DNA from 4 places in the Xenorhabdus siamensis genome. Region 3 is predicted to be linked to each of the others. Evidence: predicted binding sites of a transcription regulator. Region 3 holds the regulator's gene; each other region holds the start of a gene.
The links. The regulator Fur, encoded in region 3, represses iron uptake genes when iron is present. The targets are predictions, from matches to a motif close to ATAATAATGAGAACNACTATCAA.
Positions count from the first base shown of each region.

Region 1: exbB (tonB-system energizer ExbB) is a predicted target of Fur. The motif match lies at 1,787-1,809, and genes of this name have one in related genera.
Region 2: feoA (ferrous iron transporter A) is a predicted target of Fur. The motif match lies at 5,176-5,198, and genes of this name have one in related genera.
Region 4: AAC852_RS07990 (TonB-dependent hemoglobin/transferrin/lactoferrin family receptor) is a predicted target of Fur. The motif match lies at 5,634-5,656, and genes of this name have one in related genera.

Region 1 is NZ_JBBMXE010000020.1:81,826-89,818, reverse strand. Features, by position in the region: gene AAC852_RS18570 (DedA family protein) at 1-165, opposite strand, end outside; gene metC (cystathionine beta-lyase) at 398-1,612, opposite strand; gene exbB (tonB-system energizer ExbB) at 2,002-3,048, shown strand; gene exbD (TonB system transport protein ExbD) at 3,055-3,480, shown strand; gene AAC852_RS18550 (cytidine deaminase family protein) at 3,596-3,982, opposite strand; gene AAC852_RS18545 (HPr family phosphocarrier protein) at 4,020-4,280, opposite strand; gene AAC852_RS18540 (glycoside hydrolase family 1 protein) at 4,299-5,738, opposite strand; gene AAC852_RS18535 (PTS sugar transporter subunit IIA) at 5,725-6,087, opposite strand; gene AAC852_RS18530 (PTS transporter subunit EIIC) at 6,123-7,358, opposite strand; gene AAC852_RS18525 (PTS sugar transporter subunit IIB) at 7,431-7,745, opposite strand; gene AAC852_RS18520 (BglG family transcription antiterminator) at 7,928-7,993, shown strand, end outside.
Region 2 is NZ_JBBMXE010000005.1:239,632-247,624, reverse strand. Features, by position in the region: gene ompR (osmolarity response regulator transcription factor OmpR) at 1-666, opposite strand, end outside; gene greB (transcription elongation factor GreB) at 838-1,323, opposite strand; gene AAC852_RS05035 (Tex family protein) at 1,686-4,034, shown strand; gene AAC852_RS05030 (pyridoxamine 5'-phosphate oxidase family protein) at 4,378-4,908, shown strand; gene feoA (ferrous iron transporter A) at 5,227-5,457, shown strand; gene feoB (Fe(2+) transporter permease subunit FeoB) at 5,526-7,868, shown strand; gene AAC852_RS05015 (FeoC-like transcriptional regulator) at 7,877-7,993, shown strand, end outside.
Region 3 is NZ_JBBMXE010000008.1:142,012-150,004, reverse strand. Features, by position in the region: gene AAC852_RS08885 (beta-N-acetylhexosaminidase) at 1-2,253, shown strand, start outside; gene fur (ferric iron uptake transcriptional regulator) at 2,370-2,819, opposite strand; gene fldA (flavodoxin FldA) at 3,025-3,558, opposite strand; gene ybfE (LexA regulated protein) at 3,733-4,023, opposite strand; gene AAC852_RS08865 (TetR/AcrR family transcriptional regulator) at 4,291-4,881, opposite strand; gene AAC852_RS08860 (efflux RND transporter permease subunit) at 4,929-7,993, opposite strand, start outside.
Region 4 is NZ_JBBMXE010000007.1:277,703-285,695, forward strand. Features, by position in the region: gene ydiK (AI-2E family transporter YdiK) at 1-344, shown strand, start outside; gene ppsA (phosphoenolpyruvate synthase) at 814-3,192, opposite strand; gene ppsR (posphoenolpyruvate synthetase regulatory kinase/phosphorylase PpsR) at 3,431-4,294, shown strand; gene AAC852_RS07985 (3-deoxy-7-phosphoheptulonate synthase) at 4,457-5,503, shown strand; gene AAC852_RS07990 (TonB-dependent hemoglobin/transferrin/lactoferrin family receptor) at 5,910-7,988, shown strand.

The DNA of each region.
Region 1 (7,993 bases), on a different contig from region 3:
GACCAGAAGAGTATCGCCGGGCAAAAATGCGGCGGGTAACAAACCGTTTTCTAACACCAGTGTGACAAAGATAACACCATAAATAATCCAGATGACATCGGGATTGGTGAGTTGGGTAAAATCATGCTGCCAAAGTGCATACACGATCCCGCTTAACGTTTCCATTATTTATCCTGTAATTTCTGCACGATACCTTCACACAACCGTTTTTGAACAACAACAAAAAGTATCAAATAAACACATGTGTCCCAGTGTACCGCAAAATTGCTGTGTGGGAGTTGATTTGATCTAGCATGAAGAGAATCAATTGAAGATAAGGAAAGAAAACAGTGGCCATCTGTAGTCGGAAGATAGCCATTCAGGGGCACGATCATTATGTATTAAGTTATTTATTATGTTAACGCACAGCAATGCGGGTAAAAGCGGCATCCAAGTCAGCAATCAGATCTTGGGGATTTTCGAGCCCGATATGTACACGGATTAACGTTCTTTCTTTTTTGGGGAAATGATAATGTTTGGGAAAATGATAGTGGCGTAAACTCGCGAGTGATTCAGGTGATATACCCAAAATTAACGATTCAAATCCTCCCCAGGAAAACGCCATTTTAAAATGTTGTAAATTATCAAGATAATCAGAAAGTTGAGTGGGGTTCAGGTTAATATTCAGGCGGAAAGAGAACAACCCGCTGGAGCCAGTGAAGTCACGTTGAAAGTAGTGATGCCCGGGACAAGAAGGTAGAGCGGGGTGATAAACCTCAGCAACTTCAGGCCGTTGGGATAGCCACTTGGCAATTTCGAGGCTGTTTTCTTCATGTTGTTTTAAACGGAGAGCCAGCGTATGTAATCCACGGGTTGCGGAATAAACCGTATCGGGGTCGGCAATTTGTCCCATCAGATAAGAATTTTCCCGCAATTGATCCCAACAGCGTTTATTGGCGACAGCCGTGCCCAACATGCCATCCGAATGGCCGATGATATATTTTGTGGCGGATTGAATAGAAATATCGACGCCAAAATCCAATGCCTTGAAGAGAATACCGGCAGCCCATGTATTATCGATCATAATGACAATTTCAGGATTAACCTGCCGGGCAGCCTGCACGATAGCAGGGACATCCTGAACCTCCATCGTGAGGGAGCCGGGGGATTCCAGAAAGATAACCGTTGTATTTGGTTGAATGAGCGTGGCAATCTCTTTTCCGATCATTGGGTCAAAATAATCGGTGGCAATATTCAGCTTCTTGAGAATGTGATTGCAAAACTCTTGCGTCGGCTCATAGGCTGTCCCTGCTACTAAAATATGGTCGCCTGTTTCTACAAATGACAGAATGCTGTTGGTAATAGCGGCTGTACCGGATGGATACAGTGCACACCCCACGCCACCTTCCAGTTCTGCCATTGCTTCCTGAAAAGCAAAATGCGTCAATGTGCCACGACGTCCATAGAATAGTTCACCGTTAGCACGATGTTTTATGGCGTGTTTCAAATCTTCAACCGTTTTGAAAATGACGGATGAAGTTCGTTGGATAATGGGGTTGACAGCATTAAGCGTGAATTTATGCTTTCTTCCGATATCAACCAGTTTGGTCTCCAGTTTCTTTTCTTTTGCCATATGATTTCCCCCTCAATTAACGTTGATTACTCAAATAATCATTGCAAGTTAAAAGATTTGTCATGTTTTTTACAAAGAGATTCTTGCAACTTGACGAAAATTCAAGGTAATCGGTGATAGCGAAAAAGAGGGTTGTGGTGCAATCGCCCCTTTTCATTACCACTTTTTTATTAAATAGTAATGATAATTACTATCAAATCGCTCAATGTCTGATATCATTTGGAATGGACTTTTCCCTCACGTGATGAAAAGCATGAAATAGGGTTAAACGGAACCTTATCAGGTGGAAAAGCGAGCTATGGCTCAGGATATATTAGGATTAGCAAGATGAGTAAATGCGATTCATTGCTAAGTAACAGAATCTATAAAAAAGAGAGTAAGGCTAACTGATGCGTAATTTGACAGCTTCTATTCTATTGGCACTCGGGTTAACAGGTTCAGCGTGGGCTAATACCGCACCAGCTAATACCGTACCAGCTAATACCGTACCAACAACAGCGGCTGCTGCGCCAGAAAATCAGGCTGCCACTCAGGTAGCGGCCCCGGCAACACCAGTCTCTTCCACGGCTCCGCAAGCAGGGGAGACGAAAGCAGATCCACAGCAAGGCGAAGCTCAGAAAACGGATACGTCAGCGACGGCTGAACAGCAAACAGTCACTACCGAAGTGACTGAAATAACAGAAGCAGGCGCAGCGGAATCAATTGCTGTGGAAGGTTCTGAAAACTTGTCCAGCGGTTTTGCAACGGATCTTTCCGTTTGGGGGATGTATCAGAATGCGGATGTTGTAGTAAAAAGCGTCATGGTAGGTTTGGTGATTGCTTCTATTATCACATGGGCACTTTTCTTCTCCAAAGGAAGTGAGTTATTAATGGCTCGTCGCCGTTTACGCAGAGAGCAACTGGCATTGGCTGATGTTGCTAATCTGGATGCAGCCGTGAAAATTGCCGCTGATTTCGGTAAGAATAGTATCAGCCGTCTGTTATTGAACGAAGCACAGTCTGAACGCAATTTATCTGCTGAAAGTACTGACAAAGATGGCACCAAAGAGCGTACCTCATTCCGCATGGAGCGAGCTGTTGCGGCAATCAGCCGTCATCTGGGACGTGGAAACGGTTATCTGGCGACTATCGGCGCGATTTCACCGTTTGTCGGCCTGTTTGGTACAGTCTGGGGGATCATGAACAGCTTCATTGGTATCGCGCATTCACAAACGACTAACCTGGCGGTTGTTGCTCCGGGTATCGCAGAAGCACTCTTGGCGACAGCATTGGGTCTGGTCGCTGCAATTCCGGCGGTAGTTATCTATAACGTTTTTGCCCGCGTGATTTCATCATATCGTGGGCAAGTAGGTGATACGGCGGCACAGGCAATTCTGTTGCTTGGTCGTGATCTTGATTTGGCTGACAGAAAAACGGAACAAGCAGAAGCAAGGTAATCAATTATGGCAATACGTCTTAATGAAAATTTGGACGATAACGGTGAATTACACGAGATTAACGTCACGCCATTTATTGATGTGATGTTGGTGTTGTTGATCATCTTCATGGTGGCAGCACCACTGGCAACAGTTGATATCAAAGTCGATTTGCCTGCATCGTCAGCCAAACCACAACCGCGACCAGAGAAACCGGTCTTTCTGACAGTAAAAGCAGATCTTCAACTGTATGTTGGTGATCAGTTGGTTGAGCGTGATACGCTGTCTTCGGTACTGGATCAAACAACTCAATCCAATAAAGAAACCATAATTTTCTTCCAGGCGGATAAAACTGTGGATTATGAAACGCTAATGAGCGTGATGGATTCTCTGCGCAAGGCTGGTTATCTGAAAGTTGGTTTGGTCGGAATGGAAGCGGTAGAGGCTAAATAACATTATCAGTGGTTAACTTACCTGAATAATAGAAATTGCCCGAATGATTAAATCGGGCAGTTTTTCTATTAGGCCAGACATAAATAGGCCAGACACAAAATAATAATAAAATACCCTACGCGTTTTTCCAATCAAACGGCAGTAACTCGCCAAGCGATAAAACTAACTCTTGGTTTACTTTCACTTCGGCGTGGATATTTTTTCTATTGATCTGACTGATAAACTCCCGACAGCGACCACAAGGAGGAATAATATCCCCGCGTTGATTAACCGCGATAATTTTCACTATCCGGTTTTCTCCATGTTTTATCATATCTGCAATGGCACCATGTTCTGCACAAAATCCCATTGAACAGGCAGTATCAATATTCATACCGGTATAAATATGCCCGGATTCACATTGAATAACCGCAACTACATGACCATATTTAACATGTTTATTTAATTGTGTCGGGGAAATAAGTTGATGTGCGATATTTTCCATTTCATCAAAAGAGATCATAAGATATCTCCAATAGGCAACCGATAAGATGTAGAATTTATTCTTTAATATTACGAATAAGATCCACAACTGATTGTGCCATTTCCTCTTCATTTTCTCCTTCAACCCGAATAGTGACTTCCATGCCACTTTTAATTCCCATTGACATAATTTTGAACATGCTTTTTAAATTGGCACTCTTATCTCCCCTGATAATTTCTATCGTGCCATTGTAAGTTTTGGCTAAATTACAAAGTTGGGCAGAAGGCCGGGTATGCAGCCCCGAAGGGGCTGTGACTACGACGGAATATTCGATCATAAATTTACCTAAAGAAAATCAGGATTCAGTTAATGAACCGCCACGTGTCTGAATAACTTTCTGATACCAATAAAACGAATCTTTCTTATAACGGTTGAGGTCTTTTAGATCGTCATCAGTGCGATTAACATAAACAAAGCCATACCGTTTTTTGTAACCATTGCTGGTGGAAAGAAGGTCAATAAAACTCCACGGATTATAAGAGAGAACCACAACACCCGAATCCATCGCCCGTTTTATAGCCTGAAGATGTTTTTCCAGATAATCAATGCGGTAACTGTCATTAATGGTGCCATCAGATTCCAGTACGTCATCAGCACCGAAACCATTTTCCGTGATCATCAATGGCTTCTGATAACGGGTATATAAATCGCGTAACAGATATTCAAGCCCAAGTGGGTCAATCGCCCAATCCCAGTCTGTGGTATCAAGTTGTGGGTTTTTATGGATCTGATAGTAATCGGGTTGGATCTCATAGCCGTCAATTTGTCCTTTGATACCTGTTGGATTAAAACCATCCATTCGTCTCTGAGCATGTGCCGGCGCTGCGGCAGCGGTATGGCTGCAATAATAATTGAGTGCCAGAAAATCAGAATAGCCCTCTCTGATTAATTCCATATCGCCGTCTTCGATATTGGGAGCCAGTCCATGCTTTTTCAGGTAATTCAATGCGGATTGATGATATTGTCCTTTCAGATAGATATCGGTGAAATAGTAATTGCGTAGATCATTGGCGTTTTGGGCCGCCAAATTATCTTCCGGTTTGCTGGTCAGCGGATAAATAGCGGAATATCCTAATGCTGCGCCGACCTGACCGTCAGGCACCCATTGATGAACTAACTTACAGGCAATTGCATGAGCCAGATTCATATGGTGATTTATTTGATACTTAATCTGCTCATTGTGGAGATATTGCTCAGGGATAAAGCACTTTTTCGTCCAGAATTGTACGATAATACTTTGTTCATTGATGGTCAGCCAATATTTGACTTTCCTGCCATATTCTCTGATGACAAATTCAGCGTAATAGGCAAAATCATTTACACTTTGTCTATCGATCCAACCATGATATTTTTCCACCAATGCCATAGGCATATCATAATGGTAAAGTGTCGGGATTGGCGTAATACCGTTTTCCAATAGTTCATCGATAAGATTGTGGTAAAACTGCACGCCTTTATCATTAGGCTTACCGATCCCATCAGGGAAAATACGCGACCATGCGATGGAGAAACGATAGGCTTTCAAACCTAGCTCTTTCATTAATGCAACATCTTCTTTATAGCGATGATAATGGTCACTGGTAATATGAGTATCTGCTAATCCGGGGTTATTATTGAGAATATCTTGCTGTGATAATTTCTTGCCATATTCTTCTGCTGCTCCTTCAACCTGATAGGCACTGGTTGCAGCTCCCCAAAGAAAATTTTCAGGAAACAGAGTATTATTTTTCGACATGCTGTTTTTCCTCTTTATTATTGTTCGTAGTGTGAAGGTATTTATATAAGCTAATCATTTCTTCTCTCAGAATTAACTCACTGCGTATCGCCATCAATGTATCCTGAGCATGAATAAACAGTAGACTTAAATGAAAGTTATCTCCTTGAGTCTCTTTCTGAATAACTTCAGTCTGTGTCTGATGGGCAGATAACATCATTTTGCGTGCTTTTTCCATATATAAACGCGCATTGTCAAAATCACCATCACGGGCATATTTCATGGCTTTTTCACTTTTTTCTCTGGCATTACCTGCATCGAGAATTATTTCCATAGAAATAGGAATTAGAATATTTTCCTCACTGTTCATGGTTATTTTCCTTGTAATGGAGTTGGATATATAACTTATGCTGCATTGGTGCTCTCTTCCTCAATTCGTTTTTTCTCATACACCTTAAAGAAGGGATACCAGGTAATCAGGAATACAGCCATTAGTACGGCGTAACAGATGACAGCCCGCCAGTCTTCCGTAATCATGACACTGGAGAACGGGGCAGGTATTTGACCGACCTGAATCATTTTTGCGGGAATATTCAGCCAGTCTGAGCGCATGAATACCCAGACGATAATGGGGCTGGTGATTGCGTTAATCCACATGGGAAGCATTAACAGTGGGTTGAGGACAATCGGTGTACCAAACACCAGCGGTTCGTTGATATTGAAGAAAGAAGGCCCTATGCAGATATAGCCCGTGGCTTTAAGCTCTCTGGATTTAGAAAACAGCATTAAAAGATTTAATGCGAGAGTGGCACCGGTTCCTCCCATTGTAATCAAAGCCGCTGTATACATGGTTTCATAGGTCACAATATTGGTAGGGGACTGCCCTGCTGCCACCAGAGTAATATTGGCACTGATACCAAGCATAAAGATAGGCATTTGCAGGCCGGTAAATGTCCAGACTGAAATCCCCATCGACATTGCGATAGCAGGGATTAATGCCATGAGTATGAATCCCGGCAGTGTTTGCCCGAATACAGCAATGGGAGAAAAGAGAGAAAGTAGCCGGGAGAAGACATCAACTTCAAAGGTGAATACCAATAATGTTCCTGCGCCAATGGAAATCAGAATCGGGATAATGGCATGTATCCAGCCGACAACAAAATCAGGCAGGGAACTCTCTTTCAATAAACCCATTTTGGTATATAGATGAAACAGATAGGAAACAAACAAACCAGTGACAATACCCAATAAAATGCCTGCGGGGCCGAATCGTTCAAAACTGACAATCATGTTGCCATCAGAAAATTCCGGCTTGATGAACATCATATAGATGCAAATGGAAGTCAGACCGGCAATTAGGGTATAGCGAAAATGATGAAGTTTTTCCATCATCTGGTTAGCTACCATAAACGCGGTAATTAAACCGAGCATACCAAAAGAATATTCGGCAATCCGACCAAGATTGGGCAAAAAAGGAAGATAAGCACGAAATACATTATAAAAAAATATAAGTGATCCCGCTAAAATAAAAGGAATATTTTTCTGCATGGAGCCAGAAATAGCGGCTACCCACGGTCGCTTAGTAAAATTTTGCATCGCGGGTGCAAACGAGTCAGATAACCACGACATAAATGCTTTCATTTCGCATCTCTCTTTATTATTGTCTTTGTCTATTCTGAGTAAGTGAAATCCCTGGTGTTATAAAGAGTAAAACTAATGATTTAATGTGGTTATGGCTAATTCCAGTAATGCTTTTCCGTCTAATTTTCCATAAATATTTTGGGGTACGACAAGCACAGGAATATTGTAAATATCAGCATGTTTTTGGAACTCATCTTTTTGCGAAGCATAGTGAGGGCCAAGAAATAGGATATCGATAACTGAAAAGTATTCTGCTACCTCGCTTTCACTTCTGGCTTCGACGGTCACTGATACACCTTTTTGTCTGGCAGCATTTCTGGTTTTTGTTGCTAACATACCACTGGAAATACCTGCACCACAACACAACATAATAAAAATATTTTTCATATGAATTCCTTATTATTTTGCTGCTAATTGATTTTTGTTTTCTGACATATAAACTACTATCTTGAATTTTGACTTTATATTCAATTATGTGTTTTCACTTTAAGAGGGCAAAATTATATTTTTATAACTTAATTATCTAAGTACATTCAAGGTGTTATTTATTCATTTAACAGGGGGTTATAATGCTAAGACCTAAGCAGAAAGAATTATTGGACTATTTACTGAATAAAAATACCCCGACGTTGGCA
Region 2 (7,993 bases), on a different contig from region 3:
GATATAACGAGGATGGGCAGGATCTTCTTCAATCAAACGACGTAAACGGGAAACCTGCACATCAATGGAACGCTCCATCGCACCATACTCCCTGCCTCGTGCCAGACTCATCAGCTTATCCCGTGATAAAGGTTCGCGGGGATGGGATACCAATGCTTTCAGTACAGAGAATTCACCACTGGTCAGGGACAGTTGTTCATCTTTATGAAACATTTCACGAGTCCCAAGATCCAGCTTAAACTTACCAAAGGTGACTATCGCGTTATCCGGTGTCAGGGCGCCAGACAATTCATTAGAGTGACGGCGCAGGACAGCACGGATACGTGCCAATAGTTCCCGCGGATTAAAAGGTTTGGCAAGGTAATCATCTGCACCGATTTCCAAACCAACAATCCGGTCAACTTCTTCCCCTTTCGCGGAGATCATAATGATGGGCAGCGGGTTATGCTGGCTTCTCAATCTTCGACAGATAGATAGCCCATCTTCGCCCGGCAGCATTAAATCCAGTACAATCAATTGAATAGATTCTCTGGTCAACAATCGATCCATCTGCTCTGCATTTGCCACACAACGAACTTGAAAACCCTGCTCCGATAAATAGCGCTCCAACAATACGCGTAAACGCATATCATCATCAACAACAAGGATTTTGTAACTCTCTTGCATGTTTCAGCTCCCAAGATGTTCCATGCTCGCAATATCCATTATTCTCACAGAAAATCCATGCTCTAAAAGATATTAAGGTCATGTATTCTATGAATATCTATAATATTGGCAATGGTTGCTTATGTTTCTGTTTTTCATCCTTGTTTTCCTGTTTCCATTTACACCTGATTTTTATGCTTCCAGTGGCTGGTAACTAATTTCCAATATCCAGTAAACCACCTTACCATTAGGTGTCATGACGGTAATTTCATCATCGACCTGCTTACCAAGCAACGCCCTTGCCACAGGTGAATCAATTGAAATCCATTTTTTTGCAGGGTCAAATTCATCCGGCCCCACTAAGCGAAAAATATATTCTTCGGCGTTTTCGTTTTCGACTTTAACCCAGGCCCCAAAAAAAACTTTTCCTTCCTGCCGCGGATCAGCATCCACAATTTGCAGAACATCCAATCTCTTGGATAAAAAGCGCACACGGCGGTCAATTTCCCTTAACCTTTTTTTACCATAAATATATTCTGCATTCTCTGAACGATCCCCCAATGCGGCTGCATCAGACACAGCCTGAGTGACTTTTGGGCGCTCAATTTTCCAGAGATACTTCAGTTCTTGATCAAGCGCCAGCCAGCCTTCTCGGGTAATGTAGTTACTTTTGCCCATGAAAACCCCACTTGAGAAAATATGATTAATGGCGCAGTACTATATCTTAACCGTGCAGATATTCGATGAATTCTGTCGCAACCTGACAGAAATATTGTGCTATACCTGATAGATTTCGAGCTGCATCACAACAACAAGTAACAGCCCAAAAACAAGTAACCTGAAAGATAAAAGGCATAAACTGGAAATTATCGCGCTCTGTACGTATATAATGGAGTCAAGTTTGAACCCTGTCAGCATCTGTACTTAATGGATTTCAAGTTGCTGCCATCAAAAGGCAATTTGAATGAAGAGTAGATCAGATAAATTTATCACTGTCTGCTGATAGCTACAGACGCTGAGAAAGTTAAAGAAAACAGACCATGAATGAATCTTTAAGTCGAATCATTGCTGGTGAGCTACAGGCTCAACCACAACAAGTCCTGGCAGCTATTACCTTACTTGATGAAGGAAATACTGTTCCCTTTGTTGCCCGTTACCGTAAAGAGGCCACAGGTGGTCTGGATGATACACAGCTTCGCCAGCTTGAAAACCGCCTTGGTTATCTACGCGAGCTGTCAGACCGTCGCCAGACTATCCTAAAATCCATTGAAGAACAGGGAAAATTAACGGATGAACTGGCTGAAGCTATTAATACCACTCTGAGCAAAACCGAACTGGAAGACCTCTATCTACCCTATAAACCTAAGCGCCGTACCCGTGGGCAGATTGCCATTGAGGCCGGGCTGGAACCATTAGCAGACCTGCTGTGGCAAGACCCACAGCAAGAGCCGGAATCGGCTGCAAGTGCTTATGTTGATGCTGACAAAGGCGTTGCAGATACCAAAGCCGCATTGGATGGTGCCCGCTATATCCTGATGGAACGTTTTTCTGAAGATGCCTCTTTGTTGGTGAAAATACGTGAATATTTGTGGAAAAATGCACATCTGGTTGCCAGAGTTGTTGAAGGTAAAGAGGAAGAAGGTGCCAAATTCAGCGATTACTTTGACTACCATGAAGCTATCACCTCTGTACCATCCCACCGCGCCCTTGCCATGTTCCGTGGACGCAATGAAGGTATCCTGCAACTGTCCCTGAATGCTGATCCTCAATTTGAAGAATCCCCTAAGGAAAGTTACTGCGAACAGATCATCACAGAGCATTTGAACCTGCGCCTGAATAACGCGCCGGCTGATAATTGGCGCAAGGCTGTTGTGAACTGGACATGGCGCATTAAGGTGCTGTTACATATGGAAACCGAACTGATGGGGACGCTGCGCGAAAAAGCTGAAAATGAAGCGATCAACGTTTTCGCCCGTAACCTGAACGATCTGTTGATGGCAGCACCTGCGGGAATGCGTTCAACAATGGGATTAGATCCGGGTCTCCGCACAGGAGTAAAAGTTGCGGTTGTAGATGCGACAGGCAAACTACTCGCTACGGATACCATTTACCCGCATACTGGTCAAGAAAACAAAGCAGCGGCAGCCGTTGCAGCCTTATGTAGCAAATACAATGTTGATCTGGTAGCTATCGGTAATGGTACTGCATCCCGTGAAACAGAACGCTTCTTTGCCAATGTTCAGAAACAGTATCCTGACGTTACTGCGCAGAAAGTCGTGGTCAGCGAAGCTGGCGCATCTGTTTACTCCGCTTCAGAGCTAGCCGCACAAGAATTCCCTGATTTGGATGTTTCTCTGCGTGGAGCTGTCTCCATCGCCCGTCGTCTGCAAGATCCCTTGGCAGAACTGGTGAAAATCGACCCTAAATCCATTGGTGTCGGCCAGTATCAGCACGATGTCAGCCAAACCCTGCTAGCCAAAAAACTGGATACAGTCGTTGAGGATTGTGTAAACAGCGTTGGTGTCGATCTGAATACTGCCTCAGTTTCCTTGCTGACCCGCGTAGCCGGCCTGACGCGCTCTGTCGCCCAGAATATCGTGAATTGGCGTGACAAAAATGGTCGTTTCAACAACCGTGCAGAATTATTAAAAGTTCAACGCCTTGGGCCAAAAGCCTTTCTGCAATGTGCGGGCTTCCTGCGCATTAATCAGGGCAATAACCCGCTGGATGCTTCCACCGTTCACCCAGAAGCCTATCCGGTCGTTGAAAAAATTCTGACAATAACAAAACAGACTTTGCCGGAACTGATGGGTAATCCAGCCGCTCTGCGCAATTTGAAGGCTCAGGATTTCACAACTGAAAAATTCGGTATTCCAACAGTCACCGATATCCTGAAAGAGTTGGAGAAACCCGGTCGTGATCCACGCCCTGAGTTCAAAACAGCGACTTTCGCCGACGGTATTGAAACAATGAATGATCTGCAAACAGGTATGATTCTGGAAGGCACTGTCACCAATGTCACCAACTTTGGTGCTTTCGTTGACATTGGCGTGCATCAGGATGGATTAGTGCATATCTCTTCCCTATCCAATCACTTTGTGGAAGATCCACACTCCGTCGTAAAAACAGGTGATATCGTGAAAGTCAAGGTGATGGATGTTGACCTGAACCGTAAACGTATTGCCCTGACGATGCGCCTTGATGAACAGCCGGGTGAAACACCAGCTCGCCGTGGCAGCACTCAGGGGGGTAATCGTCATGAACGTAATAGCAATGAGCGCGGCAAAAATGGCAAAGGTCGCCATAATTTCCGTGCATCAAACTCTGCACCATTGGCCAACAGTATCATGAGTGATGCGTTGGCTGCCGCTCTTGAGAAAAAACGTTAATCTCTTTCAATAAAATATTTCCCGAACTGGCCCGACTGGGCCAGTTTATTCTGGTCAATAAGACGAATTTTAATTAATGTAATCTTATTTCTATTTCTGAAAACATTTCTCAATCATATACATAAAAAAACATGACCTTCATTGTGATGACTTTATTTTATTGGCAATATAATAAATTTAAATAGGTGATAATGGCTGACGTTCCTCATTAATAACCCGTATAATTCATCACGCAATATATTTAATAATCAATATATTTCATAATAACACATGCCATAATAATGGTAATTTATTTAATAAAATTAAAAACATAGCAAAAATTCAAATTGTTAAGGAATAATTTATGAATAAATATGTCCAAAGCAGTTTTGACTTACTCAGCAATATAAGATTTTTTAATCTTGCCACTAATGATCCAGACGCAGAATCAGTTTGGTCATCGACGCTCTTTTATATTCCTAAATATAATCCATTAAGTTTAATTTGGTATTCAAAACAAGATACCCGGCACTCTCAGGAGCTGTGCATGAACCCTTGTGTCAGCGGTACAATATACAGTAGCATCGCTATGCCTGACTCATCGTTGATACTCGCAGGTTCTCAATTCATTGGTCATGCCTATCAAGTCCCCGACGATGAATTACAAGAAACATATGATTACTTCTTCCTGAAAACTTATCCAGATGAGAATATCAGAAAGAAAAAGGCCCGTCCTATCACTGATTATTATGGTAATGCGATACGCCGTTTCTACGAATTGAAAATTGAAGCATGGTGGGTGTATGACTCGACACTTTGGAGTGAGCACCAGGATGATGCCCGTGTTCCGGTGCCATTAAGTGACCTACTTCATCCACCAAAAATTAATGAGTAAAACAAAATATATTTGAAAAATTCATAGAAAAAATAAATATCAACAAGCTCCATTTCTTATTGGAGCTTGTTATTAGCTCTCCCCAACATTCTTTACATAACTTTAATTTCAATAAAATCATCATTAATCTGATTAATATCAACTTATTCCATCATCATTCGTGATAAATACTGATAGATACATAGTATTGGTATTGCATATTATTCTCATTAGTACTTTAATTCAAAATAATTAATGTACTTTTTTCTTGTGAATTTTGCCTTATTGAGGATAATAATTCTCATAATCACTAACTTTCGAATTTTGGCGGAATGTTATATGTTATTGACTCCAAATCAAAGCTATAAAATTCTGGGATTCTTTCCACAGATAAATCCAGCATACAGACAGAAGTTATTGTCTCTGGGAATGTTACCCGGTTCCACATTTCAGGTCATCCGGGTAGCGCCCTTGGGCGATCCCATTCAAATAGAAACACGCAGAGTCAATCTTATCCTCCGTAAAAAAGACTTAGCATTCCTCACATTAGCAGTAAATCCAGCAGAATGAAGTCTAAATTCAGTACAGTCTAAACTGAATGTAATGACATGCAATATTCCTAATCAGTAAAAAGTATGATGAAGCAATTAACTATAGGTTTGATCGGTAATCCCAACTCTGGGAAAACCACTTTATTTAACCAACTTACAGGCTCCCGACAACGAGTCGGTAACTGGTCTGGAGTTACCGTTGAACGTAAAACTGGGCATTTTTCCACCCAAAATCATCAAATAGACCTTGTCGACCTTCCCGGTACTTATTCTCTTACTACCATTTCTGAACAAACCTCGATTGACGAGCAAATTGCCTGCCACTACATACTGAGTAGTGAAGCTGATATGTTTATCAACGTCGTTGATGCTTCGAATCTGGAACGTAATCTCTATCTTTCGTTGCAAATTATCGAGCTTGGCATTCCCTGTATTATTGCCCTGAATATGTTGGACATCGCCAAAAGCCAACATATCAACATTGATATCACAGCACTGGAACAACGCCTTGGTTGTCCGGTGATCCCACTCGTTTCTACCCGTTCTACAGGGATAGACGCGCTGAAAGATGCCATTGACCAATATCAACAAACTCTTCGGCCGATGTTGGTTAATTACCCCAAAACCTTATTGCAGGAAGTCGATCTTCTCGCCAGCCAGATCTCGGAGAAATTCAATCCACAACAACGTCGTTGGATCAGCTTACAGGTACTGGAAGGTGATATTTACAGCTTTACACGTTCGGGCCTGACTCAGAAGCAACTGACTGAAAGTAAAACCCGCCTGCAACAGCAGCAAATTGAGGAGCCGGAACTGATTATTGCTGACGCCCGCTATCAAGCGATCAACGCATTGTGTTTGGCAGTCACTGATATCCACTCCGCAATCCCCAATAAGCTGACTCAGACGATGGACAGAGTTATCCTCAATCGCTGGCTAGGTGTACCTATCTTTCTGTTTGTCATGTACCTCATGTTCGTATTGGCGATTAATATTGGTGGTGCCTTACAGCCTATCTTTGATGGTGCTTCTTCTGCTATTTTCATTGATGGTATGCAGTGGCTCGGCCATACACTCCACTTCCCCGGCTGGCTGACGATTTTCCTTGCGCAGGGCATCGGAGGTGGTATCAATACCATGCTGCCATTGGTTCCGCAGATCGGCATGATGTACCTGTTTCTTTCTTTCCTTGAAGACTCTGGCTATATGGCCCGGGCAGCATTTGTGATGGACAGATTGATGCAATCTTTGGGATTGCCGGGTAAATCCTTCGTCCCACTAATTGTTGGCTTCGGTTGTAACGTCCCGGCCGTGATGGGCTCCAGAACGCTGGATGCTCCACGCGAAAGACTGATTACTATCATGATGGCCCCATTTATGTCTTGTGGTGCACGGCTGGCTATTTTCGCCGTCTTTGCCGCAGCCTTCTTTAATAAACAGGGCGCAAGTATCGTCTTTTCTCTGTATATCCTCGGTATTGTCGTTGCTATCCTGACAGGCCTACTGCTCAAATTCACCATAATGCGTGGCGAAGCATCACCTTTTGTCATGGAGCTGCCGGTATACCATGTTCCCCATGCCAAAACCCTGCTAATCCAGACCTGGCAACGTCTGAAAGGATTTGTCATCCGTGCGGGTAAAGTGATTGTTGCCGCTAGTATGCTTATCGGCGCTCTCAATAGTTTTTCTTTCTCTGGCAAGACCGTGGACAATATCAACGAATCTGCTCTGGCGTCTGTCAGTAAAGTCATCACTCCAATCCTTCAGCCTATCGGTGTACATGCTGAGAACTGGCAGGCAACTGTCGGCCTGATCACGGGAGCAATGGCAAAAGAGGTCGTTGTCGGTACACTGAATACGCTTTATACCGCTGAAAATATCACTAAACAACCATTCAATCCGGATGAGTTTAATTTGCTGGATGAGCTGAAAGGTTCAGTGACAGAAACATGGGATAGTCTGAAAGAAGTATTGACTCTCAGTGCCTTGTCTAACCCGATTGAAGCCAGCAAAGGCGATGGCGATATGGACAGTAGTTCTATGGGAGTGATGAGCGTTAAATTTGGTTCAACTATCGCCGCCTATAGTTACCTGATTTTCGTTCTGTTATACGTTCCCTGCGTTTCTGTCATGGGAGCTATTGCCCGTGAGACCAGCCGTGGCTGGATGACTTTTTCCATTCTATGGGGATTAAACGTCGCCTATTCTCTGGCTGCGCTGTTCTATCAGGTCGCGACGTTTTCTGCACATCCGCAAAGCAGCTTGCTCACTATTTTGGCTGTCATTCTGTTTAATCTATTTGTCTTTATTGGCTTACGTCGCGCACGCAGCAAAGTCACAATTGCACTGAATAGTACCAAAAACCATTGTACTAAAGACCACAGCACCAAAGACCGGAGTTGCGAATGTTCCGGCGGTAGCTGTCACTAGGAGCCATTATGATCAGCCTGTTGCAAATCCGGGATACCGTTGCCCTTAATGGACGTACCGATGTTAGATCGTTGAGCCATCAGCTTTCAGCACCACAGTCCATAGTAGAAGCTATGCTCAAGCAA
Region 3 (7,993 bases):
AGTACAGATTTTATGCCGCGCTGGTATGCCACTTCCGGTGATGCTATTCCCAAGGTATTGACTAATACTGATACTGAGGATCTGAGTGCGTTTTTATCTGATTTTAAAGGGGAGCAGTGGAAACGAACGACGACGGATAACAATATCCTGATGACACCTGAAAGCCGTTTTGAGAAAAACAGCCAGATGTCATTAATGGATGAGGATAAACTGCGTGGGCAAATTATCCCGACGCCCAGAAAATTATCCATTCATTCACAGGATGTCAATTTATCTCATGGAGTGAGATTGGAACTGGGAGGGTTGAGTGACGCTTCAATTCGGGTTATTCGAGAGCGTTTTGCTGATTATAACATTAAGTTAACCGACAGCGGTTATCGGGTTGTAACTCAGATTAATGCTGACAATTTTACCGGTGATTGGCGGGTTAAAGGGGCTTATTCCCTGAATATCACTACTAAGGGAACACAAATTGTTGCTTTTGATGAGTCCGGTGTATTTTATGGCCTGCAATCACTGTTTTCCCTTCTTCCGGCCAATGGTGTACCGAAAATAGCCACATTAACAGCAAAAGACGCACCCAGATTTGAGTATCGGGGGATGTTTCTTGATGTCGGACGGAATTTCCATAGTAAAGAAGCTGTCTTGCGTCTGTTCGATCAAATGGCGGCTTATAAACTGAATAAATTCCATTTCCATTTGAGTGATGATGAAGGCTGGCGCCTGGAAATTCCCGGTTTACCGGAATTAACAGAAATTGGCAGCAAACGTTGTCATGATTTAACTGAGACACAATGTTTGTTACCACAATTAGGCTCAGGGCCAACAAGTAATAATATGGGAAGTGGCTATTTTAGCCGTCAGGATTACATTGATATCTTGAAATATGCTAAGGCTCGTCAGATAGAGGTGATCCCGGAAATTGATATTCCGGCCCATGCTCGTGCAGCGGTAATGTCTATGGAAGCCCGTTATAAGAAGTTGATGGCAGAAGGAAAGGTACAGGAAGCCAATGAGTACCGTTTGCTCGATCCGACGGATACCTCAAATACGACATCTGTACAGTTTTACGATCGCCATAGCTATCTGAACCCGTGCATGGATTCTTCCAAACGTTTTGTTGACAAAGTCATCAGTGAAATCGTTGCCATGCACAAAGAAGCCGGGGCGCCACTGAAAACATGGCATTTTGGCGGTGATGAAGCGAAAAATATTCGTTTAGGGGCGGGTTATCAGGATAAAGATGGCCCAATTGAACCGGGTAAGGGGATTATAAATAAAAAAATCGAAGACAAACCATGGGCAAAATCTCAGGCTTGTCAAAAAATGATTACGAAGGGCATTATCAAAGATGTTGATGAGCTGGCCAGTTACTTCGCAATTGAAGTGAGTAAGATTGTCAATGCTCATGGTATTGAGACAATGCAGTCATGGCAGGATGGCCTGAAACATGCGAAATCGGCTAAAGACTTTGCTACTCAGCATGTTACGGTAAACTTTTGGGATACGCTCTATTGGGGAGGTTATGATTCCGTTAATGACTGGGCAAACAAAGGTTATCGTGTCGTTGTTTCCAGCCCTGATTATGTTTACCTAGATATGCCGTACGAAGTCAATCCGAAAGAGCGGGGCTATTATTGGGCATCCCGTTTTAATGATGAAGCCAAAATCTTCAGTTTTGCACCAAATAATATGCCACAAAATGCCGAAACTTCGGTGGATATCAATGGTAACTATTTCAATACCACCAGTAATAAACGTTGGCCAGGGGCGTATGGCGTATCAGGGCTGTTATGGAGTGAAACGGTGCGTACTGATCAGCAAATGGAATATATGATTTATCCGCGTTTGCTGCCGCTGGCGGAACGTGCGTGGCATCAGGCTGAATGGGAACAGAATTACCAACAGGGCAGGGAGTATAAAGGCGGAGTCACACGGTATGTTGAAACCGATAAACTCAATAATGATTGGCGTCGTTTTGCCAATTTAATGGGGCAACGTGAAATGGCAAAACTGGATAAAGCGCATGTTGCATATCGATTACCAATACCGGGAGCAAGGATTGTGTCAGGGACATTGGAAGCAAACATTGCCTTGCCGGGGTTGGCAATTCAGTATTCATTGAATGATGGCAAAACTTGGGAAATTTATGATGACAGACAAAGACCGCACGTTGAAGGTAATGTGAAAGTCCGTTCTGTTAGCACTGATGGTAAGCGTTTTAGTCGAATTGAAGACGTATATCAAAAATAACCACCTGTAAAAAAAGCAACCTGCCGATTAGCTTAAGCTAATCGGCAGCAGCTCCTTTTGACAAGAGCAGATATTGGAAGTGAGTAGCATGTATCACTTCTTATCGTGTCTTCTTATCATGCTTTCTCATCATGTAACGTACTATCTTTACGGCAATCACCTGTAGTACAGTGACCATACAAATAGAGACTATGATTTGACAACTTGATTCCATGACGTGCAGCAATATCTTTCTGACGTTCTTCAATGGACTCATCGCTGAACTCAATCACTTTACCACAGTCGAGGCAAATCAGATGGTCATGGTGATGTTGCTGAGTGAGTTCAAAAACCGATTTACCGCCTTCAAAATTGTGGCGAGTGACAATGCCGGCATCATCGAACTGGTTCAACACGCGATAGACAGTGGCGAGGCCAATCTCTTCACCGATATCAATCAGTTTTTTATAGAGATCCTCCGCACTGACATGATGGCATTCTGGGTCCTGTAGCACTTCCAGAATTTTCAGGCGAGGAAGTGTTACTTTAAGTCCAGCATTTTTCAATGCTTTATTGTTGTCGGTCATGCGGATTCAGTCCTGTAACTTGAGTTTAGTGAACTTGTGATACTTGGGGTATCGTGAGAGAATTATGATTTAGTTTCACGCTGTAAATTATAGGCATGGATATTGAAAATGAAAACCATGCCCACTTCGCTATCATGACACATAATTTAAGAATTATCCCGTGTAAAAGGTAATTGTTTCCTTAATACACACACGAGGGTATCTTTTATGCGCCGAGGATCTCTGATAGGCTCATTTCAGCCTTAATCTGCTGTACCCAAGCATCAACACGCTCTTCGGTCAATTCTGGTTGGCGATCTTCATCAATAGCAAGACCAATGAAGTGATTATCGTCAGCCATACCTTTAGATACTTCAAAGTGATACCCTTCAGTTGGCCAGTGTCCAACAATGATTGCACCACGAGGTTCGATAATATCGCGGATGGTGCCCATAGCATCACAGAAATATTCTGCATAATCTTCCTGATCACCACAACCAAACAGGGCAACTAACTTCCCTTCAAAATTGATCTCTTCCAGAGTTGGGAAGAAATCATCCCAGTCACATTGAGCTTCGCCGTAGTACCAGGTTGGAATGCCTAGCAGCAGGATATCGAAGGCTTCAAGATCTTCCTTGCTGCTTTTGGCAATATCGTGAACTTCCGCAACATCAGCACCGCCCAGTTTTTCTTGGATCATTTTGGCAATGTTCTCTGTGTTGCCAGTGTCGCTGCCGAAGAATATACCTATTATTGCCATAAAGTAGATTAACCTCTTGTTCTATTAGTGTATTAAATCTATACACGTCACGCTGAAATCAGCAGGAAAAATAGCAGTTTTATTAAAATGAAAAACGTTATTTTGACCAAACATCAGTGACAAGTCTGTCAGATTTGTGTGGTGACGCCGCTTCATTCTGTTGAATTAAAGCCGTTAATTGGTAAGGCGATTCTCTGTTGCCAGTTGAGCCAGCAACATCTGTTCAATCAATTCACTGCGGCTGATATTGCGCTGTTTTGCCAGATGGTTGAGAGCACCAACAGCATCTTCATTGAGTTTGAGTTCCACCCGACGCAGTCCTTTGACTTTATCCCGGCGCAACTGGTTGCGTTTATTGATCCTAAGCTGTTCATCTCTGGACAGCGGATTTGTTTTAGGTCGCCCTGGCCTGCGTTCATCTGCGAACAAATCCAGTGTGGTGCGATCAGTTTGTTCTTTTGCCATAAATTCGATTGATAAAGGGCGTGTACCAATAATATAGCGGGCAATGATACCTTAGCTGGACGCGTGTCGCTACTGGTTGATGGGAGAGATTGTTGGTTGATAAGAGAGATTGTTGGGTTCAGCCAAAATTCAGACATAATAATGCCGGGAAAGTGGTGTATAGCGTGATGTATAACAAGTACGGTGTGAAAAGAAATAAAATGGAGAAAAAAGAGTTGTGTTGGTCTGATTAAGGCAAATGCCTTAATCAGAAAACGGTTGTAAGAGTTATGGAGTAAAGGCTTTTCGTATTAAATAAATAAGAGCATCAAGGCTTTCACGCCATTTAAAATCAGAGCCCATGATTTGCCTTCCGATAGCGCCATCAACGACGATCATTAACCAGGAAGCAGTCTGTTCAGCATTAATTTTTTGATCAATTTCCCCATTTTCAATGCCTTTATTGAGTAGTATCGCAAAACGCTCTCGGACTTTTTTCTCATTCTCGATAAATATCTTATTAATAGCAGGATTCCGGCTAGCCTCAGCGATAATCTCAATACTGAGGCGCGCATAGCCGGGTTCGTTATAGAGCTGTATCAGCTTTTCCAACAATTTTTCTATTGTGGCAACCACTGAATTTTCATCATGACAGGCAGCCAAAATTTCGTCATAGTCGTGGCTGTCTTCTTCTGCAATTGCTTCAATAATGGCACTCTTGGTTGGATAATAATGAAACAGGTTTCCGGGACTCATACCTGCTGCTTTGCAGATTTCTGCTGTTGATGTTGCATGAAATCCCTTCTCGATAAAACAGGAGATAGCCGCATCAATAATATGTTTACGTTTGGCTCGCTGTTTTTCGGTCTGTTTTTTCACCTTATATTCCTCCAAAGGCTAGATACAGAATCAAATTGATTCATCTATCAATGATAATTGAGATCGTCTTTTGTTACCGATGACAATTTTCTAAGATATGGAATGATATAGTTTTTAAAATCATCCACATAACTGTAAATAACGGGCACAAACAGCAAACTTAGCAATGTTGAACTGAGTAACCCACCAATGACGGCAATCGCCATCGGCGCACGGAAACTGGTATCTGCGCCGCTGGTGACCACCAGAGGGATCATCCCGGCAATCATGGCAATTGTTGTCATGATAATTGGCCTGACACGCTCTCTTCCTGCCTGAATAATGGCGTCAGTTCGTGACATACCAGAGCGGGATTTTTCGAGAATAAACTCAACCAGTAAGATTGAGTTTTTGGTGACAATTCCCATTAGCATTAATATGCCGATAATAACGGGCATATCAATCGTGGCATTATAGATAAGTAAAGCGATAATGGCACCACCGATAGCAAATGGCAGGGCAATCAGAATCGTCATTGGTTGTAAGAAATCTTTGAACAGAATCATCAGAATAGCCAATACCATCAGGATACTAAGCATCATGGTGGTAGAGAAGCGTTCAAACATCTCATTCATGTATTCAATATCACCATATTGGATTCTTTTAACTTCTGGCGGCAATTTTTTCAATGTTGGTAATTGATTGATCTGCTCTAGTGCGGTGCCAATTGCGATACCGTTAAGATCAGCCTCAATCACAGCTTTACGTTGTCTGGAAATGCGTTCTATAGTGTCAGGCCCTGAACCAAAGGAGATATCAGCGACCGATTTTATAGGGACATTAACCCCAGATGTGCTGTTAACGTACATATTACTTAGCACGTTCAGATTATTCCTGTCCTCTTTGGATAATAAGACACGGATCGGAACCTGCCTGTCTGGTAAATTAAATTTAGAGACATTGGCGTTGATTTCACCGATGGTTGCGGTCTTGATCACTGCACCAATAGCATCTGTTGTGACTCCCGCTCTGGCAGCCTCAGCAATATTCGGAGTGATGATAATTTCCCGTTTAGGTAATGGTTGCAAAATTTGAATATTCTTTAATCCATTCAACTGCATCATTTCCTGACGTAACTTTCTTGTTGTCTGAGCCAGAATATCTGGATAATCACTGGCTAAAACAATCGAAACATCCCGGTTTCCATCACTGCTGCCAAAGGTATAGCGAATATCTGGTGTTGCATCTAAGATAGGCGTCAGTGACTGTTCAAACTCTTTTTGTGATAATTTGCGATCATTGATGGGCACTAAATTGACGATAATAGTGCTTTTGCTTTGATTAATATCGCCGGCTGTTCCTTCAACACCTGCAATAGAGAAAATATCTACAATTTCTGGGCGGGCTTTAAACTGTTTAATAATCTGCTGTAAAAGTTTATCGCTTTGCTCCACCTGTGTTCCGGGTGGTGCTTCAATATCTATTCTAGCGATACTGATATCGGATTTAGGTAAAAAGCCAGAGGGTAATAGCTCAAGCAGACTTAGTGAACCAAACAAAAAAACGACAGCTAGTGCTAAGGCTGTTTTGCGAAATCTTAGTGTCTTATCCAGAATGGTAACATATTTCTTGATCCATTTCGGTGTCTCGGCTTTACCTGTTTCACTGTTTTGTTCAGACAATGCTTTTTTCGTTGATGCCTTTTTCGGTAATGCCTTTTTCGGTAATAGCAGATAAGCGGACATCAAAGGAGTCACCATTCTGGCAACCAGTAAGGATGATAAAACCGCCGCGGATACGGTAATACCGAAGGGGACAAAATATTTACCCACGAAACCGCCAACAAAGCTGACCGGCAGGAAAACAGCGACAATCGTAATAGTAATCGCGATGATTGCGAACCCAATGGCATTGGATGCCTTGATCGCTGCAATATAAGGTCTTTCTCCTCTTTCAATATATTTTTCTATATTCTCTATTTCGACTATAGCATCATCAACTAAAATACCGATCACCAGCGTTAATGCTAATAGTGTGATGCTATTTAATGTGTAGCCAAACAAATGCAAAATAACAAATGTGGGTAAAATAGATAATGGCAATGCAATTGCTGCAATTAAAGTAGCACGCCAGCTTCTCAGGAAGAAAAACACCACAATGACTGTTAATATCGCACCTTCGATTAATGTCTGCATGGTGGCGTTATAACTGGCCACTGTGTATTTCACATTTGATGAAACAAGTTTAATATTAATATCAGGGTTTTCGTTTTTAATTCGCTCTAATGCTTTTGTGACTCCTTTTTCTACCACGGTATCACTTGAACCTTTAGTGCGGAACACAGCAAAACCAATAACAGGTTTACCATTCAGACGGGAAATAGACGTTGTTTCTGAATGGGAGTCTTTAATCGTAGCAATATCGCCCAAAGTGACCCAGCTATTATTCTCTAAAGGAAACTTTAATTTACGCAGATAATCTAATTGATTTTTGGCCCCTAAGATACGGATAGAATGACCTTGCTTTGCTATAACCATTCTCCCGCCAGGAATATTGACATTACTCTGGAGTAATAACCGGTTAATATCTGCAACACTGATCTTTAACGCAGCCAGTTTTACCGGATCGGGTTCAACCAGTATTTCTCTGTTTGTCCCCCCTGAACGGCTTATTTTTTGTACCCCTGGTACAGTTAAAAGATGTTTACTTAATTTGTCATCAACAAACCAAGATAATTCGGTTAAATTTTTATTCTTTGCCTGAACGGCATAATTCAGAATAGCCCCGCCTTCTACATCAATACGGTTTATTAAAGGCTCATCTATATTTTGGGGTAATTCTGCCCGAATTTGAGTAATTTGCTCACGAATATCATTAACGGCGACATTAGGATCAACTGTTAAATTAAATTCAATAACCGTAATAGAGACACCATCAGTAATGGTTGAGTTAATATGCCGAATTCCCGGTAAGCCAGAAACTGCCCGTTCGATAGGTTGAGTCACTGCATTTTCTAATTCAGAAGGTGAAGCACCACTTTGTGAAGTCGTTACAGTCACAACCGGAAAATTAATCACAGGGTTGGCATTAATGGGTAACTCAGAAAAGGAAAATAACCCGGCGATAGTGAGAG
Region 4 (7,993 bases), on a different contig from region 3:
CTCAATTAGGCCCTTTACTCGTCCTGATTCCATCCATTGTTTGGCTTTATTGGACAGGAGAAACAACCTGGGGAACTATTTTAGTTGTCTGGAGTTTAATTCTGGTCACAATGGATGGGGTTCGTCCTTTCCTTATTCGCCTTGGTGCCGATTTACCTATGGTTTTAATTCTCACTGGTGTTATCGGAGGTATACTTTCACTGGGTGTGATTGGATTATTTATCGGCCCGGTGGTATTAGCTGTTTCTTATAGCTTGTTGCTGGCCTGGATGGATGAAGTTCCTAAACCTGAAAATAAAATAGAACATATAGAACAATATTTCAAAAAAGACCCTATACAATAATAAATGATAGCGCGGAATATGATTTTTCCGCGCAATTATCATTAATGTAAATAGATAATCTCGTTTATATAGAAAATAAAAATTCATCCCACCTGTAAATAAATTCTTCAAAAACTTGTTAAAAGAAAGTTATTTTTTTAATTTTGTTTTTTAATTCTGATTTATTAAGAGAATTCTTAATGAATAAACTCACTTATTAAATTAGTATTCTTTTCATCGAAACAATGTTTCCCATGAATTGCTGTCTTAGTTTGTAAACGCCACAAACTGGGATAAGTGAAGTAATATATATTGCTGTGTGTAGTCTTTGCCTGTCAGCCCATGATAGGCTTTTTTTTTGGGTTTAGGAAAAATTTTCATTGGTTCTATATAATAGATCGCCAATGTTAAAAAAGATTATGTTATAAAAAACAAAAAGCCTGAGAATATTTTTAACAGGCTTTTTAGTTCACGTCTGAATAAGCTGTTATTAATTATTTCTCGCTAGAGAAATCCAAGTTTTAACAACGGTATCAGGGTTCAATGATAAACTGTCAATCCCTTCTTTCATTAGCCACTCAGCGAAATCTTCATGATCAGAAGGCCCCTGACCACAAATACCGACATATTTACCTTGTCGCTTAGCTGCGCGAATTGCCATAGAAAGTAATTGTTTCACTGCATCATTACGCTCATCAAATAATTCAGATACAACACCCGAATCACGATCCAACCCTAATGCTAATTGAGTCATATCATTTGAACCGATAGAAAAACCATCAAAATACTCAAGGAATTGTTCCGCTAATAATGCATTTGATGGAATTTCACACATCATGATGACTTTCAACTCATTCTCACCACGTTTCAAACCCTGTAATGCCAATTCTGAAATTACAGCTTCGGCCTGTGCTACTGTACGTACAAATGGGATCATCACTTCGACGTTAGTTAACCCCATAACATTACGCACTCGTTTGACCGCCTCACATTCCAAAGCAAAGCATTGACGGAAACTGTCAGAAACATAGCGACCAGCACCACGGAAACCAAGCATCGGGTTTTCTTCGTGTGGTTCGTACAAGTCACCGCCAACTAAGTTCGCATATTCATTAGATTTGAAGTCAGATAAACGTACAATAACGCGCTTAGGCCAAAATGCGGCCGCCAACGTCGCAATACCTTCCGTCAGACGTCCGACATAAAACTCAACAGGATCATCATAACCTACCATTAATGATTTAATCTGTTCCTGTAGTTCAGGGGATTGTTCAGAAAACTCAATCAGGGCACGCGGATGAACACCAATCATGCGGTTTATAATGAATTCCAAACGGGCCAGACCTACACCTTCATTCGGCAGACAGGCAAAGTCAAACGCCCGATCCGGGTTGCCTACATTCATCATGATCTTAACATCCAACTTTGGCAGCTCATCAACCTGAGAACTTTGGATGCTGAAATCCAGTTGATTCTGATAAACGAAACCGGTATCCCCTTCAGAGCAAGAAACTGTCACTTGCTCACCTTCTTTTAAACGTTCTGTCGCGTCACCACAACCTACTACCGCAGGAATACCCAATTCACGAGCAATAATAGCAGCATGACAAGTACGGCCTCCACGATTGGTAACAATCGCCGCCGCTTTTTTCATGATGGGTTCCCAATCTGGATCGGTCATGTCTGTTACCAACACATCCCCTGCTTGGATACGATCCATTTCGCTGAGATTGTGGATAACTTTAACCGTACCAACACCGATTTTGTGCCCGATCGCACGGCCTTCCACCAGCACACGGCCCTGTTCATTCAGTTGATAACGCTCCATCACCTGCTGATTTGAGCGGACTGTCTCAGGACGTGCCTGTACAATATATAGCTTGCCATTGTGCCCGTCTTTCGCCCACTCAATATCCATCGGACGGCCATAATGTTCTTCAATCAGTAAGGCTTGTCCTGCCAGTGCTTCAACTTCACTGTCAGTAAGAGAGAAACGATTACGTAGCGCCTCAGAGACATCTTCTGTACGTACCTGCTGACCATGCTCTTTGCTGTCTGCATAGACCATACGTATTTTTTTAGAGCCCAAATTACGACGGACGATCGCAGGGCGGTTATTTTTTAATGTAGGTTTATGGACATAAAACTCATCAGGGTTTACTGCTCCCTGAACAACCATTTCACCCAAACCATAGGCAGATGTAATAAACACGACTTGATCAAAACCAGACTCCGTATCAATCGTAAACATCACACCCGATGATGCTAGATCTGAACGTACCATACGCTGTACCCCGGCTGATAATGCAACACCACGGTGGTCATAGCCCTGATGGACACGGTAGGAGATAGCACGGTCGTTGAAGAGAGATGCAAAAACATGCTTAATGGCAATCATCACAGCATCAATGCCCTGCACATTTAAAAAAGTCTCTTGCTGTCCGGCAAAAGAAGCATCCGGCATATCTTCAGCAGTTGCAGAGGAGCGGACAGCGAAAGAAGCATCCGATTCACCTTCAGACAATTGCAAATAAGCATCGCGAATATCTTTTTCTAGTTGTGCCGTAAATGGTGTATCAATCACCCACTGGCGGATCTGTACGCCAGCCTTAGCTAATTGATTAACATCATCAACATTAATTTCATCCAGTAATTGATAAATACGCTGGTTAACACCGCTTTGTTCCAGAAAATCATTAAATGCCTGTGCAGTCGTAGCGAAACCATTGGGGACAGATACACCAAGGTCAGCCAGATTAGTGATCATTTCGCCAAGAGAGGCGTTTTTACCACCGACCCGACTAACATCATTCATGCCTAATTGGTTATACCAAAGCACATTACATGGGGTAAGGCCGTTATTGGACATTGAAACTATCCTTTTTACATTCAGAGGTACAACTCGGAAAATTAAAGCTGTTTTTACAGCAGGAAATAGCCTAGCACAATGTCTTGCTATATATGGAAAGGTGAATCGATCAACCCAGCAATATTATTTTTTTACACGTATAATCTGGAACGTTATCTATGGCTGTAATTTGTAATAAAAACGATTCAGCTAATATTTTGATAATTCCTTATAAATTCAACAATAAAAGAAAAGCACAATGATAGAAATCCAACTCCCTCAGACTCAGGACAATGAAATTCTGGAACGCAGTGTATTTTTCATTTCCGATGGTACAGCAATTACGGCAGAAGTTTTGGGTCATGCTGTATTGTCTCAATTCCCGATTAATATCACGTCTTATACCTTACCCTTTGTCACCAACAAAATGAGAGCAGAAGAAATCAGGAACCAGATAAATACTATCTATCAAGCAACACAAATCAGGCCACTGGTTTTTTATTCCATCATTTCCAGTGAAGTTAAAAATATTATCACCAGCAGTAAAGGTTTTTGCCTGGATATTGTCCAGACTCTCGTCGCACCATTGCAGCAAGAGATCGGGCTGGAACCTAAACCTGAATTACACCGTACCCACGGTTTATCTGAAAAAAATCTGAGTCAATATGATGCCCGTATCGCAGCCATTGATTACGCCCTCGCACATGACGATGGTGTTTCATTACGTAATCTCGATCAGGCTCAAGTAATTATTCTGGGTGTTTCCCGCTGTGGAAAAACCCCCACCAGCCTCTATCTTGCCATGCAATTCGGCATTCAAGCTGCAAACTATCCTTTCACTGCGGATGATATGGATAATCTGCAATTGCCTGCCGATCTAAAACCTTTCCAGCAGAAACTGTTCGGATTGACAATAAGCCCGGAAAGACTGGCCGCTATCCGGGAAGAACGGAGAGAAAATAGTCGTTATGCTTCATTACGGCAATGTCGAATCGAAATTACTGAGGTTGAAGCCTTATTCCGCAAAAACAAAATTAATTACTTAAATACTACCAATTATTCTGTCGAGGAGATTTCAACCAAAATTATTGACAGTATGGGATTGAAACGGCGCATGTTCTGATCCTGGAAATATCAGTACATCTCAAAATACCGTTACAATCTTATACTCGCAATTTCTCATGTAATTGTAATTATTGACTATTGAATTTGTTGGAGGTTGAGTTATTGTAATTTCAATTACGCCAGACTGCATTCCAAGATGAAGTAGAATTCGAGAAAGTATATGCACAAAACAGATGAATTAAGAACCTACCCAATTGACAGATTAATAACACCTAAAACACTTTCTGAACAATATCCCATATCAGAAAGAACATTGCAAAATGTGACGGCATCACGCAGACGTATTGAAGCTATTCTTACGGGCAACGACCAACGTTTGCTGGTTATCATTGGGCCCTGCTCTATTCATGATGTTGACGCCGCCCTTGATTATGCCTCACGTCTGCACGTATTGCGTAAAAAATATCAGCACAGTCTGGAAATCGTAATGCGAACCTACTTCGAAAAACCTCGTACTGTTGTTGGCTGGAAGGGATTGATTTCAGACCCTATGTTGGATGGTTCCTGTCAGGTCAATAAAGGGATATCACTCGCCCGTAAGTTATTAATTGATATTAATGAGTTGGGAATGCCCACTGCCACAGAATTTTTAGACATGGTCATTGGGCAATATATTGCGGATTTAATTAGCTGGGGAGCAATCGGTGCAAGAACAACAGAAAGCCAAATCCACCGGGAAATGGCCTCGGCATTGTCATGTCCAGTCGGATTTAAAAATGGTACTGACGGTAATATTGATATTGCTATTGATGCGATACGAGCATCACGTGCCGGACATATGTTCTTGTCACCAGATAAAGATGGACAGATGACCATCTATCAGACCAGTGGAAATCCTTATGGACATATCATTATGCGCGGTGGAAAAAAACCGAATTACAGTGCTGAAGATATTACAGCAGTTTGTCAGAAATTACGTGAATTCAACCTACCAGAACGCTTGATCGTCGATTGCAGTCATGGTAACTGTCAAAAAGTTCACCGCCGACAACTGGATATAGCCAGAAATATCAGCCAACAGATCCAGTCTGGTTCAACGGCTATTGCGGGTATCATGGCAGAAAGTTTTTTAGTGGAAGGTTCTCAAAAAATCATGCAGGGAGAACCCCTGACCTACGGACAATCTATTACTGACCCATGCCTTAGCTGGCAAGACACCGAACAATTCCTTAGTATTCTGGCCGAAGCAATTGAAAGCCGGTTCTGAATATCGTTTTTATTGGCTTCTGTTCACGTGAGAGCAGGAGCCATCCCCCATTTGAAAAATCATACAAAACCAATCTATTGAGTCAGTTATATCCACATAAAAAAATAGCTTGAAGTTAACCAAGACAGAAACGATAATTATTCTCAGTATTAGAATAATTATTGTTCATGTTCATATTGGGTTATGAAAAAATTAACTGATTGCCTGTGCTACTACATCAATCCTTTGCAACAACAGATCCTTCTTGTGTTACATCGTGATTCGACACAAACCGATAACTTTACTCTGACGTAATAACAATTCAGAGAATTCACCGTGATGCATCTCAATGGTTCTTAAAACAATATATATGTTTCAAAACCATTCGTATGCTTTAAAACACAGCAAAATTATGGAGATAACCTATATGACCCGAATTCAACCACCAAACCTGAAATTGTCTGCACTAAGTATTGTCATTCTGACAGGGTTGTCTTCTGCTCACGCAGCAACCATCCCAGATGAAAAAACAGCTTTAGCAGAGAATAATAAACATCATAAAGATACGCTGACGGTTTATGCCACAGGGAATCAGCGCGACAGTTTTGAAGCACCTATGATGGTAACAGTTGTTGAAGGTAACTCAGCCAGCAGTAAAGTTGCAGGCAATGCAAATGACTTGCTGCGCAAGATCCCTGGGATTAATACTGCGGATTATGGGCGCGCTAATGGGCAAGATATCAACCTGCGTGGTTACTCTCAAAAAGGCGTTTTAATGCTGGTTGATGGCGTTCGTCAGGGTACTGATACCGGGCATATTAATGGCATATTCCTTGATCCCTCACTGATTAAACAAGTCGAAGTTGTCCGTGGTCCATCTGCCCTGCTCTATGGCAGTGGTGCATTAGGTGGGGTTATTGCCTACCAGACGGTTGATGCCGCAGATCTCTTACAGGCGGGGCAAGATACTGGTTTTCGTGTTTTTAGTCGTGCCGCAACTGGGGATCACAGTTGGGGATTCGGCGGAGCCGCATTTGGTAGAACCGATAATCTTGATGGTCTATTTAGTTTCAGTACCCGTGATGTTGGCAATATTCGTTATGGCGGCGGGGTAAAAGGCCAAAATGATGAGATTATCGGCAATGTACTGACTAAAGGGACATGGAAAATTGATGACAGCCAATCAATCGGTGGCGAACTTCGTTATTACCGTAATAAGGCTAATGAACCACTGAACCCACAATCTGTCAAAACAGCAGATAAAACAGCACAGACTGATCGCACCACAACACAACGTGACGCGCAACTGACTTATAAGTTAAATCCGGCAGAATATAACTGGTTAAATTTCAGAACAGATATTTACTATTCCAACATTAGCATTAATGCTAAAAGTAAAAAAAATGGTTTTGAAGGCCGTAAACAGGAAACTTACGGTATAAAACTGGAAAACCGTTCTCACTTGAGTGCCAACTCCTTCGCTGCACATCAATTTACTTATGGTGGCGAACTATATAAACAGAAACAAAAACCAAGCAGCAATGGTATAAATGGATTCCCGCATGCAGACATCCGTTTTGCATCCGGTTGGATTCAAGATGAGATAACCATTCGTGACTTGCCAGTTTCATTTATCGTCGGTACACGTTATGACAATTACAAGGCATCAAATGATAAATATAAAGATATCAATGCCGACAAATGGTCATCAAAAGGTGCTATCAGTATCACCCCAACAGATTGGTCGATGCTGTTTGCTTCTTACTCTCAGGCATTCCGTTCGCCGACAATGGGGGAGATGTATAATGATTCCAAACACTTCTCTATGGATAGAAAAACAAAAAAAGGCCTCATCACTTTCACCAATTACTGGAAGCCGAATCCTAACTTACGCCCTGAAAGCAATGAAACTCAGGAATATGGCTTTGGGCTCCGTTTCGATGATCTCTTTACCAGCAATGATGGTCTAAAATTCAAAGCCAGCTATTTTGATACCAAAGCAAAAGACTATATCGCCACTTCCGTAGAGTCTAGGAAAGGATTTACGACTTCCTTGAATATCCCCAAAGCAAAAATTTGGGGCTGGGATGCATCAATGACCTATGATTCCGATTACTTCTCATGGGATCTGGCTTACAACCGTACAACTGGCAAAGACGAACAGACTGGCGAGACTATCAAAAGCCTCAGTCCTGATACGGTGACCAGCACACTAGATATTCCTCTTTCCAGTAGCGGTTTTTCTATTGGTTGGATCGGTAAATTTACTCAACGTACCCAGTTCAGAGGCATTAATGGTGACAAAAATGAACGTGGACAAAAAGTTACCCAGTATGCAGGCTATGGCGTCAATGACTTCTACATCAGTTACCACGGTGAAGACCGGCTAAAAGGTGTAACGACCTCCATCGTACTCGGCAACGCTTTCGACAAGCAATATTACTCATCACTGGGTGCACCGCAGAGTGGCCGCAATGCCAAACTGTTTGTCAGCTATCAATGGTAAAGACT